Regions from separate parts of the Parageobacillus sp. VR-IP genome, predicted to be linked through region 1. Evidence: riboswitches for the same ligand, from Rfam matches in the RefSeq annotation. Region 1 holds a riboswitch; each other region holds the start of a gene.
The links. A riboswitch is a leader RNA that binds a small molecule or an ion and turns the genes downstream of it on or off. The one in region 1 is predicted to bind S-adenosylmethionine.

Region 1 (2,265 bases):
CCGGCGTTGACGATGCTATTGACGCCGAAATCGCGGAACAGAAGCGGCACCAGCCCTGGGTGAATGCCCGCTGACGGCACCGGAAACGCCTGTTTCAACGGCTCCTTCTCATCCGTTAATTCTTTGGCGATGCCAAGCGCCTCTTCTTTGTCGAGCGCGACGCTTCCGTACGGCGATGGGAAAAGGACAAAGTCGGCCCCGGCAAGACGAAGCAGCTTGCCAAGCAGTAAGGACGCTTTAACACCGTAAAATTCCGACGGGGTAAGCGCGCCGCTGAACGCCGGATGAGCCATAATCGGAATGGCGATCTCTTCATCCTCGCGCAATCCTTGCAATACGTCCAAACCATAGGTAAAGACGTTAAACAGCAATACATCGGCGCCTAGCTCCACCGCACGCTTTGCTTTTTCTTTCAATTCGAACGTTTTGCCGGTTAAATTGACGGCATATAACGTCCGTTTCCCCGTCTGTTCGTACACTTCGTTGAGCACCGCTTTGCCTGCTGTAATCCGTTTTTCAAACGGCAGCAAATCGCTGTCAAATACAATTTCATCATCCTTGACAAGATCGACACCGCCAAGAGCCTGCTGCTTCAGCTGTTCGGTTAAATACGCTAAATCGCGGCCGATAATGCCTTTAAAAATGCTCATGAGAAGTGGACGGTCATATACATTGGCTTTTCGGCGAATCCCGTCGATGCCAAAGCGCGGTCCCGGAAATTGTTTCTTCCAAGCGTCAGGGAGCGTTACATCTAGCAATTTTACCTCACCGTCTAAAGACAGCTTGCCGAACACCGTTGCCAAAAGCGCCGGAATGTCAGCGCTGAAATTGACTGTCGGATAAGCGATTTGCACGATCGCGCGCTTCAGCCGTTTGCCAAAATACTGATTTGCCCGTTCGCTTTCTTCCAGCTCTTGTATATGGACGACTTCCCCCTTGTGTTTGCGCAGCTGCTCTTGTTCCAGCAGAGGCAGGTCGGTCCATGTTCCGACCGTTAAGCCAAGAGCGATTCCTTCTGCTTTTTTCTTTATGTCTTTCTCGTCATGAATAACATAGGTGGCAATGACTTGACTCATGTTCATCCCTCTTTCTCTTCATCAAAAAAGCCTCTTCATAAGAAGAGGCATTGAAATGGACACTCTTCTTATCTCTCAGCGTTTCCGCTGCAAGAATTAGCACCGTGCTTCGCGATCACCGCCAAGCCGGTTGCCGGGCTTCATTGGGCTTGTCCCTCCGCCTACTCTTGATAAGAATGCTTTGCAATATTGTATTCACTTTTCAAACAATTCGTGCTCACAAATTTTCACAAATTTTATAGTAAGAATGCTTACAATATTGTATTCGCTTTTCAAACAATTCGTGCTTGCAAATTTAATTTGAATTATGACAGTATTTTTTGACGTTGTCAATCACTTTTTTCGCTTTTGAAAAGACAAAGCTTGCCAATCCGCTCCGCTGCTTCCTGCAGACGGGCTTCGCTCGTCAATAAGCCGACGCGCACGTAGCCTTCCCCATGCTCGCCAAATCCGATTCCCGGCGCGACAGCCACATGCGCTTTTTCAAGCAAATAATCGGAAAAACGTTCCGACGTCCACCCATGTGGCACCGGCAGCCACGCGAAAAATGAGCCTTTTGGAGGCGCAACATCCCAGCCGATTTGCCGCAATGCCGCTATAAACGTATTGCGCCGCGATTCATACAAGGAGACAAGCTCTTCAACGCAGCGCTGTGAGGAAAGAAGGGCGGTTGCTGCCGCTTCCTGAATCGCACCAAACAGGCTGACGTATAAATGATCCTGAAGCAAATTAATCGCCGCAATCACGCTTTCATTCCCGACGGCAAATGCGACACGCCAGCCCGCCATATTATACGTTTTCGAAAACGTATAAATTTCCACGCCGATGTCTTTTGCCCCTTCTGCTTGAAGGAAGCTAACCGGTTTTCTTCCATCAAAGCCAATCGCACCGTAAGCAAAATCATGGACGACGCAAATCCCGTGCTTGGCGGCAAACGACACCGTTTCCTCGAAAAATTCCTGCGAAGCAGTCGCTCCGGTTGGATTATTTGGGTAATTTAAAAACATAAGTTTGGCTTTTTCTGCAATATGGCGAGGAATGTCACTATAATCAGGCAAAAATTCGTGTTCGGCACGCAATGGCATCATCACCATTTTTGCACGCGCCAGCGCAATCCCCGACCAATAGTCAGGATACCCCGGGTCAGGAACGAGCACGATATCACCAGGATTCACGAGGCATTGCGGAA
Region 2 (2,265 bases), 160 kb from region 1:
TTGCACTGGCGTCCGATCGGTTAAGGCGTTTGCCATCGCTTCGATATGTTTCGGCGTCGTGCCGCAGCACCCGCCAATCAGGCGCACGCCTTGCTCACGGAAGGCAAGCGCTGTTTCTTTAAAATAATCCGTGTTTGTTTCATAGACAAGCCGTCCATCGCGATAATCCGGCAGGCTTGCGTTCGGATACGCGGAAAGAAACGCTCTGTTTGGCAGCGGCACTTCCTCCAGCGAGCGGATCATATGGTACGGGCCGAGACGGCAGTTTAGACCGACGACATCGGCTCCCAACTGTTCTAGGCGCGCCAATGCTTCGGCAAGAGGAGTGCCATCTTGCAAGACGCCGACTTCATGGAGGGAGACGTGCGCGATAATCGGCTTATCTGTTTCTTTGCGTGCGATCGCAAGCACTGTCTCTAATTCTTCTAAATCGTAATACGTTTCGAGCAACAAGCCGTCGACATCCTCATTTAACAGCACAAACAATTGCTCGCGAAACGTCCGCTTTACCTCTTCGATGGAAACGGCGCTTTTATTGATGCTGCGCAACCCTCCGATCGTTCCAAGCACGTAGGCTTTATTTCCCGCCGCCTGTTTGGCGAGCCTTACCGCCGCGCGGTTAATCGCCGGCACCTCGTCTTCGAGTCCATAGCGGGCGAGTTTGACGTAGTTGGCGCCATATGTATTCGTTTGAATGACCTCGGCGCCTGCGGCGATATATGCTTCATGAATATGAATGATGTCTTCCGGCTTCGATAAATTTAGTTCTTCAAAACATCGGTCGACGCCGTGCGAGTATAATAGCGTTCCCATCGCGCCATCGGCGATGAGGATGCGTTCTTTTAAGTCTTGCAAAAGTCCCACGCTCATTCCCCCGTTCTATGAAAATGGTAAAAGAAAAAAGCCTTCTATAAGAAGAAGACTTTTTATGTATCGTCTCTTCTTATCTTCCAGGCGTTTTCGCCTGTCTGGATTTAGCACCTTGGCTTCCGCCAGGTTGCTGAGGGTTCACTGGGCCAGTCCCTCCCCCTCTCTTGATAAGAAATTCGCTATGAAGTTGTAGCCAAACGTTTCAACGATATAGTTTTGATATTAATATATAATGTAAAGCATTTTCTGAAAATATTCAATATAATGGAATCGTTTTCAAGAAAATATCCCATCCTTACATGGAAAAAGCATTAGTACTTGATATTTAATGAAAACAGTGTCATTCACTATAGTGAACGTGAATGATTGGAATTTATAAATGTGGAAATAGAGGGGAAGAGCATAAAAAAATGTTACGGGCACTTAGTGCCGTAACATCTTTTTTATCGATAGTTGACAAATTGCACATCAATCGGCAGATCAGCTTCGCGAATTGCGGCGATGACCTTTTGCAAATCGTCTTTACTTTTGCCGCTGACGCGGATTTGATCATCCTGTACTTGGCTTTTCACTTTCAGGCCGGTGTTTTTAATGATCGTGTTGATTTTTTTCGCATTTTCCTTGTCGATGCCTTGCACGAGTTTGGCGCGCTGGCGCACCGTGCCGCCTGATGCTGGCTCAATTTTGCCGTATTGAATGTTTTTCGTCGGCACGCCTCGTCTAATGAGCTTGCCGATCAGCACGTCTTTAAGCTGTTCCAATTTAAATTCATCGTCAGAAATGAGAACGAGTTCGTCTTTTTCTAAGGAAATGTCGCTTTTGCTGCCTTTAAAGTCATAGCGGTTTTTAATTTCTTTCAGTGCGATGTTGATCGCATTGGTGACTTCGGATAAGTCGATTTTGGATACAATATCAAAGGAACTTTCTTTCGACATACACAACCTCCAGCACTTTTCGTTATTTAGTTTCATTATAGTAAAATGTGGCAAGGGACACAACAAGAAAAGGAGTGGGGGACCAAACACGGATAGCAGCGTTCTTGTGATGCAGGGAAAAACGACGTTTTGCGTGGAACTTTCAATTGGAGTGGGGAATAATAAGCGTGAAAATATAGACAAAAGGAAGAGGCTGCAATGAAACGATTAATTCCTGGAGAAATCATGACATTAACGGTAAAACGGGAAACGCCGTTTGGCTACGTTTTAACGAACGGCATGGAGGAAGTGCTGCTGCATAAAAGTGAAGCGAACGACATGCTTGCGGTGGGCGACGAGGCAACCGTATTTTTATATCATGACCACGACGGGCGGCTATGCGCCGCCATGAAAATGCCGAAAATCACGAACAACTGCTACGACTGGGTTGAAGTGGTGGACGTCGTTCCGAAATTGGGCG
Region 3 (2,265 bases), 680 kb from region 1:
GTGTACGCCCCAAGTTTCGGACATTGAATGGTGATGGTCACATCGGCACGAATCGCGGTTTCTGCCTCTCCCCCATCCGCTTGGGTTCCGCTTGGGATATCGATCGCATAGACAATAGCGCGGGAGCGGTTGACAAGCCCAATGATCTCTTTATACGGCGGACGCACCTCCCCTTTGATGCCAATGCCAAGCAAGGCGTCAATAATGACATCGTATTGTAAAATGTGCGTGGCAAACGCTTGTTCATTTCCCGCATATGGTTTCCAGTCATATCCGGAACGCTCATACACCTCAAGCGCCGTTTTCGCCGCCCCTTTTATCTTTTCTTTCGGCGGAATAAGCCATAAATCAGCATCATATCCGTAGCTTTTCAACATTCTTGCGACGACAAATCCGTCACCACCGTTATTCCCTGTTCCCGCTAGCACCGCTACCTGGGCCGAACGAGGAATGCGTTCGCGCAGCACATGAAACAGCGACTGCCCAGCGTTTTCCATTAAGGAATCGGCGCTAATGCCGATTTGTTCAATTGTATCGCGGTCGATTTCATACATTTCTGCGGCTGTAACGATATGCATTCTGCTCACCTCATCTATTAAATATGTATTTTGTCTCGTTTCATTAATTTGTTCTCCATGAAAGAGGAAAACACCTGCGAAAAAATTTTTTTGCGGTATAACAATGATGTAAGCGTTGTCTTATCCCCTCATCGCCAAAACCAATATTGACAACCGGCTTTCTTGGAATTATGATGAATGTAAAAATTGCATACAACAAACCGCTTATCAAGAGTGACCGAGGGAACAGGCCCAATGACGTCCGGCAACCTCCCTTTTAGGGAACGGTGCCAATTCCTGCAGAATGACTTTCATTCTGAAAGATAAGTCGGGTAATTTACATACCGATGCCTCTTTCTGAATGAAAGGGGCGTTTTTGTTTTTTCAGCTCCAGGAAAAACAAAGAAGCAACACTTCTTAATATACAATATTTTTTCAGAATTACTAAAACTCCGCAAATAGATCGGGAGGGAAGAAGTGATGATCGAAATAAAAAATGTAACAAAAATCTATTCCACGAAAAAAAGCAAGTTGTCGGCGTCGACAACGTATCCTTAACCATTCAAGACGGGGAGATCTTTGGAATTATCGGCTATAGCGGCGCCGGCAAAAGCTCGTTGCTGCGCTGCTTAAATCTTTTGGAACGCCCAACATCTGGCCAAGTCATCATCGATGGTGTCGATTTAACGACATTGAACAACAAACAGCTGCGGCAAGCCCGTTTAAAAATCGGCATGATTTTTCAGCACTTTTATCTTGTCAGCTCCAAAACAGTGTTTGACAATGTCGCCTTTGCCTTAAAAGCGGCACAAAAGCCAAAAGAAGAAATTGAAAAAAGAGTCAATGAATTGCTTGAAATGGTCGGGCTTTCCGATAAACGGGACGCGTATCCTTCCCAGCTAAGCGGCGGGCAAAAGCAGCGGGTTGGCATCGCGCGGGCGCTTGCCAACGACCCGACCGTCCTCTTGTGCGACGAAGCAACATCGGCACTCGACCCAAGTACAACGAAATCGATTTTGGCGCTGTTGAAAAAAATCAACCGTGAACTTGGCATTACGATTGTGCTGATTACGCATGAAATGGAAGTGGTCAAGGATATATGCGACCGCGTCGCCGTCATGCAAAACGGGAAAATCATCGAATTAGGAACCGTATACGACATTTTTACAAATCCGAAAGAAGAACTAACGAAGTCCTTTATCAACAGTGTATTGCGGTTTGAACTCCCTGATCATCTGCTGCAGAAGCGGACAGGAACGATTGTCAAGATCCAATTCAAAGGGAAGACCGCCGAGGAAGCGATTGTTTCTGATATGCTGCAATCCTTTAAAGTAAAAGGCAATATTTTGCATGGAAAAATCGAGTATATCCAAGAGATGCCGCTCGGAATTTTTGTCATGGAGCTGACCGGCGAACCGGAAGAAATCAAGCGGGCCATTCACTACATTTCGCAAAGAACGAACGGATTGGAAGTGATTGCACATGCTGCTTGATGCGCTGATCGACTTAATTCCCGAACTGAACAAAGCGTTTTTAGAGACGATTTATATGGTGGCGATTTCCCTTTTCGTCGCAGTCCTTGCCGGTTTGCCGCTGGGAATTCTCCTATTCGTCACCGACCGCGGTCTGTTTTTGGAGAACACAGTGGTCAAATCCGTCCTTGGCTTTATCGTCAATATGATTCGCTCGATACCGTTTGTCATCTTGC

Region 2: linked by a shared signal. The riboswitch ahead of HT574_RS01000 (bifunctional homocysteine S-methyltransferase/methylenetetrahydrofolate reductase) and the one ahead of mtnW (2,3-diketo-5-methylthiopentyl-1-phosphate enolase) in region 1 are both predicted to bind S-adenosylmethionine.
Region 3: linked by a shared signal. The riboswitch ahead of HT574_RS05315 (methionine ABC transporter ATP-binding protein) and the one ahead of mtnW (2,3-diketo-5-methylthiopentyl-1-phosphate enolase) in region 1 are both predicted to bind S-adenosylmethionine.

The regions. Positions count from the first base shown of each region.
Region 1 is NZ_JABVYQ010000001.1:341,859-344,123, reverse strand. It holds gene mtnW (2,3-diketo-5-methylthiopentyl-1-phosphate enolase) at 1-1,076, opposite strand, end outside; SAM riboswitch class I at 1,142-1,253, opposite strand; gene HT574_RS01855 (pyridoxal phosphate-dependent aminotransferase) at 1,406-2,265, opposite strand, start outside.
Region 2 is NZ_JABVYQ010000001.1:178,252-180,516, forward strand. It holds gene HT574_RS01000 (bifunctional homocysteine S-methyltransferase/methylenetetrahydrofolate reductase) at 1-864, opposite strand, end outside; SAM riboswitch class I at 941-1,044, opposite strand; gene HT574_RS01005 (YajQ family cyclic di-GMP-binding protein) at 1,314-1,805, opposite strand; gene HT574_RS01010 (CvfB family protein) at 2,004-2,265, shown strand, end outside.
Region 3 is NZ_JABVYQ010000001.1:1,023,612-1,025,876, reverse strand. It holds gene HT574_RS05320 (NAD(P)H-hydrate dehydratase) at 1-578, opposite strand, end outside; SAM riboswitch class I at 780-887, shown strand; partial or broken gene HT574_RS05315 (methionine ABC transporter ATP-binding protein) at 1,038-2,050, shown strand; gene HT574_RS05310 (methionine ABC transporter permease) at 2,040-2,265, shown strand, end outside.